DNA from 2 places in the Paenibacillus sp. BIHB 4019 genome. Region 1 is predicted to be linked to the other one. Evidence: riboswitches for the same ligand, from Rfam matches in the RefSeq annotation. Region 1 holds a riboswitch; the other holds the start of a gene.
What was found. Region 1 has a riboswitch for cyclic di-GMP ahead of BBD42_RS07875 (glycoside hydrolase family 26 protein). Riboswitches for the same ligand answer to the same signal wherever they lie in the genome.

Region 1 (3,121 bases):
ATTCTTTCGATTTGGTTCATAGGCGGCATTCAGCTGCTGTGCATTGGACTAATTGGCGAATATATCGGCAAAATTTACATTGAAACGAAGAAACGGCCGAAATACTTCGTAGAAACCGTGCTGCATAACGCTGTGCCGGTGGAAACGAAAACGCAGCAATTACAAGAGACGAGGTGACGAATGGAATCGCTGCTGCTTAAAGCAAAATCGAATACGCAAGTTTTGATCTTCCTATTATCCTTGTTTGTCATAACGAGAATATTGCTTTATTTTGCAGGCTTTCTCGGCATGAATCTGTTCCCGAACTATCAAATTCCGCCAGACTATACGGTCGTGCAGGGGCATGATTTTACATCGAGCCAGCTCTCGATCCAGACGGATATTTCACAGCTGAAGAAGCCGAGCTTCGAGGATCTAAGGAAATTTGACAGCGTATGGTATTTGGGAATTGCCGAAAATGGCTATGATACGTATAACATCAACGAATCGCATCCTAGTGCAAATTGGGTTTTTTTTCCTTTATACCCTTTGTTAGTCTTTTTGGTGGAGTCTATTTCTAAATACGATGCGACAGTCGTAGGATCGGTTTTATCGAATTTGTTTTTGCTCGTATCGCTTTTTTATTTTTATGGCATTTGTTTAAAAAGAGGGCTGAAACAGGAGCATGCCCAAGTCGCGGTGCTGCTGCTGCTCATTTTTCCGACCGCCATCTTCTATGCCGTGCCTTATACAGAGAGCCTGTTCCTCATGCTATCGTTAATGACCGTCTATTATGCGATGCAAAAACGATATTTTCTCGCGTTTCTGTTCGGGGGCTTGTCCGCTGTGACGCGCAACTTGGGCTTCGTCAACTTGTTTTTCGTTGTGGGTACGCTGTTGATCGAACACAGGCTGTACCGTTTCAAGTGGAAGGACACGAAGTATTTAGGCTATGCAATCATTTCGGCGCTGCCGCTAGCCGGTTATCTGTTGTACATGAAATGGCTTACTGGCGATATGCTGGCTCCGATTACCGAGCAAAGCATCAACTGGTATCGCAAGACGGTTGCTCCGTTCTCGAACTATATTCATTTTCTCCAAAAGCCTTATTTCTCAGGAAATGGCGGCTGGGAAAATGGCCTGCTTGCCTTTATTATCGCGAATGCCGTCCTCGTCATTTTTGCTGCCTTTCTTATTATGCGCTGGAAAGATATTCGCCGTAATGCTCATGAATGGCTGTTTTTTGCCTATGGTTTGCTGCTTATGCTCATTCCGTTCGCCAGCGCCGAATTTTTGCAGAGCATTCCACGTTATGTCATGGTGGCGTTCCCCTTTTACCTTTATTTTGCGGATGTGCTGAAAAATAATAAGGCGCTGCAAATGTTTTATTTCATGATGTTTTTCCTGCTTCATATTGTGTATGCGATTTGCTACTTTAATGGATATTTTTTCGTTGTATAAATTTATGAAAAAATAAATTGACGAAATTTGCGCTTAAGGTGTACAATAGCACCATATTACTTTAGCTCGTACTTTATACCTAGATCGTTTAACGAAAAGGCAAACTCAGGGAAACCTGATGTGCGCAAAGCTACAGGGGCTTCATTCCTAACGGAATATGCTCGCCAGCTACCGAATTCAACATCGATTCTTCCTTTATTAATCAAGGTAGACTTTGTTCTTTCGGGAGCAGGGACTATCTTTTTTTATTGCTTACAAGCACGAAAAGGCAAACTCAGGGAAACCTGATGTGCGCAAAGCTACAGGGGCTTCATCCTTTAACAGGATATGCTCGCCAGCTGCCGAAGCCCGACATAGCCTCCTTTGCCTGATGAAGGTGTGGCGTGTTCTTCGGACCACGTACCATCATTCGCTCAGGGGAGGAACTTACTATGAAAACTACAAAATTCGCTCTTACACTCCTTATGCTCGCATCGACATTACTCTGGGCACTCCCTGCTAGCGCAAAAACCAACTTTTACAACGGAGCATGGATCGGCACTTGGCCGAACCAAAGCTTGAACAACATCGCTGCTTACGAGGAACTGATTGGTGGACACCAAGATGTTGTACATACTTTTGTCAACTCGAACCAAGGGATTAATGAATGGAAGGGCTTTATGGACTATGTAAATAATAATGGTTCGATTAACCTACTTACCCTTGAGTTTAAAAATAAAAATTACAAAGAATATTCGACTGCTGATATAAATAGAGGCGTAGTAGACGCTTACCTGAAACAAACGGCAAAACAACTGGTTAACTGGCAAGCAGCTAACAAAAACCCTGAAATTTGGCTTCGCATTTTCCACGAAGGCAATGGCAACTGGTACGGCTGGGGCGTTGGCGACAGCACAGTTAACACAAACGAGACTTACAAAGCGGCATTCCAACGTGTCGTTACGATTTTCAGAGAGCAAGGCGCAACGAATGTGAAATTCATGTACAACGTAAACGCTGAAAATGTTGGCAAAAACGCATCGTTTACAGCTATGTACCCAGGTGATGCTTACGTAGACCTGCTTTCGATCGATGGCTACAACTTTGGAACGAAAGAATCGTGGAGCTCGTGGAGAAGCTTTAACGACGTGTTCTACGCTTCGTACAAAGCGTTGACAAGCATGTCGAGCAAGCCGATCATTATCGCTGAAACTGGCACAACAGAAAGCGGCGGCAGCAAAAACGAGTGGGTTATTGATGCGATGAATCAAGTTCAATCGCCAGCGTACAGCCAAATTAAAGGCCTGATCTGGTTCAACGAAAACAAAGAGCTGGACTGGCATATCGATTCGTCGGCTGATAGCCTGAGCGCTTACCAAACGCTGCAAAAAACGCTTTAATAGAACTAGACTGGGCTAGTAGTTAAGTCCTGGTTTCAACTCTATCAAACAATGGCTGATATAATACTAAATAGGTATTCTGAAAAAACTCTAATTTCGCGTAAACCGCGTAAAATTAGAGTTTTTTCGCTTTTTTTCTACACTTTTGCCAATGAGATTACGATGTTAAGAAGAAAAATTAACTTTTAAAGGGGCAAGGATTGTGATAAGATAACTTTGAATTTGAGCCTTAGCCGCCAAAAATATCATATTTCCGGCCGATTTAACAAATATCGACAGCGAAAATAGACAGTATAGTCAAT
Region 2 (3,121 bases), 1.6 Mb from region 1:
CAACCCTTGCGGAATACGAGGAGGCTATGAATTTTTATCGAGGCGATTATTTAAAGGATTATGATTATTGGTGGGCGGAGAGCGAACGCCAGCGCCTGAAGCGTCTGTGGCTGAATACTTCCTACCGCTTGGAAGCTTGGCATGTCGAGCATGGCCAGCTGGATAAAGCGATTGCTGGATATATTCGAATTATCGAGGAGCATGCGCAGGCGGAAGAGGCTTATTTTGCCTTAATGCAGCTGTATGCGTCTAAAGGGAATCATCTTATGGTTAATCAGCAGTACCATGCTTTAACCGCCGCGCTGATGGAGGAATTGAATGAGCAGCCAAGCGCCTACATTACAGAATGGTACAAAGATTGGAAAAGCGGCGTTAATAGTTTGTAGACTGGCTGTCGGAGGAATAAAAATTCAATATTCTATGCGGCCTATTATTTTGTAAGTTTTGCGAGATTAAACAGAGATTTTGTCGAGAAATTGTAGAGATGCCCTATTTATAATAGAGGAGTAGGTGAAAATGGAGACGGACAAGCTTTATGAGCTTCATTTTCAAAAAAATAGCATGTCCAAAAGGAATGGTTGAAGAAGATGATGATAACCGGGAAGCGGCAAATGAACGTCATTCGCCATTTTCGCTATCCTGAGCTGGCTTGCTGTATAAGCGAGGGAGCCCAGCACCTACGACAGCTGAATTTGCATCAAATGACCGATTACACCATCGTTCGTGGCTTTTATACCCATCATAGAGGTCATTTCATTGGCATTACAGCTACTTCTGAGGGGCCTTTGTTTTTTTATGACAAGCAGTATTTTCAGCTTTCGGAAGGGAAATTTATGATTACTCTGGAGCATGATGATAAGCGGAACACGTTTTCTTTTTGGTGGGACGGGGTGGAGATCTGCCGCCTAAACTACCAGCGTCAGCTTTATCGTTATAATGAGGGAATCGTAGATGATGGTATTCGTGATTTTTTTGCGTGGCTTTATTTGTCGACAGGACCAAGGAAGTTTTGGAGATTCCAAAAATTTTACACGGTCAAAAGCAGCTAATCGCTGTTTCGGGTATCGGAATTTTATCAACCGACATAGGATTGATAAAACGCATGATGGAGTTGAAGTGAGATGGGCGCGGAACATTTGAAAGAATTTCAAAGCTTGAAGCACGAAGATGAAATGCGGTATATGCTCCTGCTAAGAGACGTAAAGGGCATGCTTAAAGAGCGGAAGGAAGAGCCTTTTATGAAACGGTTAAAGCGGAGATGGAAGAAGAAAAACCAGAAAATACAAGCCTCAGCCTGGAAATAAAAAAAGGTTTAACGTATTGTTTATTGCAAATAATGGGTATATACTAGAGATAATCATAGTTTAATATAAGGTAGTTTTTCTACCTAACACCACTTACAAAACTTTACACGATAACGGCAAACCTGTCGAAAGGCAGGGACGCAAAGCTAAAGGGCCTTCTCTATTATTAGATGGCAGCCTAGCCACCGAAGGGAGTTTTTTTTATGCGCAAAAGTTTAACGGTTATGATTTTGCTTGCATTGCTTCTGTCCGTGTTCCCTCAAGCAACTGCTCAAGTGGCAGCAGCAGCTGGGACAAGCTGGCTCGATGAATCCAATGTGGATAAAGGAAGCATCGGTATTCGTTATGAGGTCAAGTCGGGTGTAGATACAAGGCTGGTTGTAGCCAAAGACGGCAAAAATTATACGTATGCGCTCCGGGCAAGCCAGACAGAAGAGTGGTTCGCGCTTCAACTGGGCAATGGAGATTATACGATTACATTATTGGAAAACGTAAGTGGAACCAATAAATATAGAGCAGTTCAAACAGGCAAAGTTACCTTGAATTTGAGTGACAGCAGCCTCGTCTATTTGAACTCCATTCAAAATATTGATTGGAGCAGCAACAGCAAAGCGGTTAAGAAAGCATTGGAACTGACTAAGGGTGCAAAGACGGATACCGAGAAGGTAACGGCGGTTTACAATTACATTGTAGCGAATATTTCTTACGATCATCAGCTCGCGGCTAAGGTGACTAACGATTATTTGCCTCAAATCGATCGTACATTTAATTCGCAGAAAGATATTTGCTACGGCTATGCTGCATTAATGGCGGGCATGCTTCGCAGCTTGGACATTCCGGCCAAGATGGTGACAGGCAAAGCGTCCGATGTATCGAATTATCATGCCTGGAATGAAGTATATTTGGACGGCAAATGGATCACAATCGATACGACGCTTGATGCTGGCCTGAAGAACAGCAAGAAAGCGGGCAAAATGATTAAAGACAGCTCGCGTTATACGGCTGCTAAAGTTTATTAAACGGAAATAAACACATAAAACTCAATAGGTACACACAGAAGCTTCGTCTATCCTTTAAGGGATGGATGAAGCTTTTTTTGCTGTTATTTAGGCTGACGAGTGAAGGGGAGGCTTGTAAAGTTTTTGTACAGTTTGGCTGGATATAATTTTCTTATTTGAATATAAGGAGGAAGAGGATGGAAAAAGACGTGGTATTCGTAAGGTAATGCTTTTGTACTAGGCATGATCGGTATTCACAACAAGAGAGCAACTAGAGGAGATAGAGAAAAAGAGAGGATTGATGAGATGCCCGCAAGTAGACAGAGAGCGATCAGGCACAAGATTTCCTGGATCATGCTGCTCGTTTTGCTGCTGCAAGCTGCATTACAGCCATTCGCAGCACCCGCACAGGCAGCAGGCCCGATTACAGGGCTGACTTTTACAAAGACAGCCAGTGTGAGCACCGTTAATGTAGGAGATACCTTCAAGTATACGATCTTGTATCAGGCAGATGGAGCGACTCATGTCGGTAAGAATGTAACGATTGTTGATACAGTACCGGCACAGTTTGAAATTGTAGATGGCTGGGAGGACGGAGGCTGGGATACGAAAAACGGCCAAACGCTAACCGTCAATGCACATCCATTGCCTTCCGGTACTTCAGTGAAGCTGGAAATTCCCGTGAAAGCGAAGCCGACTGGCTCAAGCTCGGTTGTGCCTACGACGAATACGGCGACGATTACACTCGTTGATTCAGCAGAAAGTACAACGGCATCGGCGAATGTAACGATTAACGCGGACCCGAATCCGGTAGCTACA

Region 2: linked by a shared signal. The riboswitch ahead of BBD42_RS15005 (transglutaminase-like domain-containing protein) and the one ahead of BBD42_RS07875 (glycoside hydrolase family 26 protein) in region 1 are both predicted to bind cyclic di-GMP.

The regions. Positions count from the first base shown of each region.
Region 1 covers NZ_CP016808.1:1,867,286-1,870,406, reverse strand. Annotated here, with positions in the region: gene BBD42_RS07885 (glycosyltransferase family 2 protein) at 1-177, shown strand, start outside; gene BBD42_RS07880 (mannosyltransferase family protein) at 181-1,440, shown strand; cyclic di-GMP riboswitch class I at 1,529-1,616, shown strand; cyclic di-GMP riboswitch class I at 1,698-1,786, shown strand; gene BBD42_RS07875 (glycoside hydrolase family 26 protein) at 1,872-2,819, shown strand.
Region 2 covers NZ_CP016808.1:3,506,705-3,509,825, forward strand. Annotated here, with positions in the region: gene BBD42_RS14990 (response regulator) at 1-386, shown strand, start outside; gene BBD42_RS14995 (hypothetical protein) at 588-1,049, shown strand; cyclic di-GMP riboswitch class I at 1,410-1,494, shown strand; gene BBD42_RS15005 (transglutaminase-like domain-containing protein) at 1,508-2,323, shown strand; gene BBD42_RS15010 (SdrD B-like domain-containing protein) at 2,609-3,121, shown strand, end outside.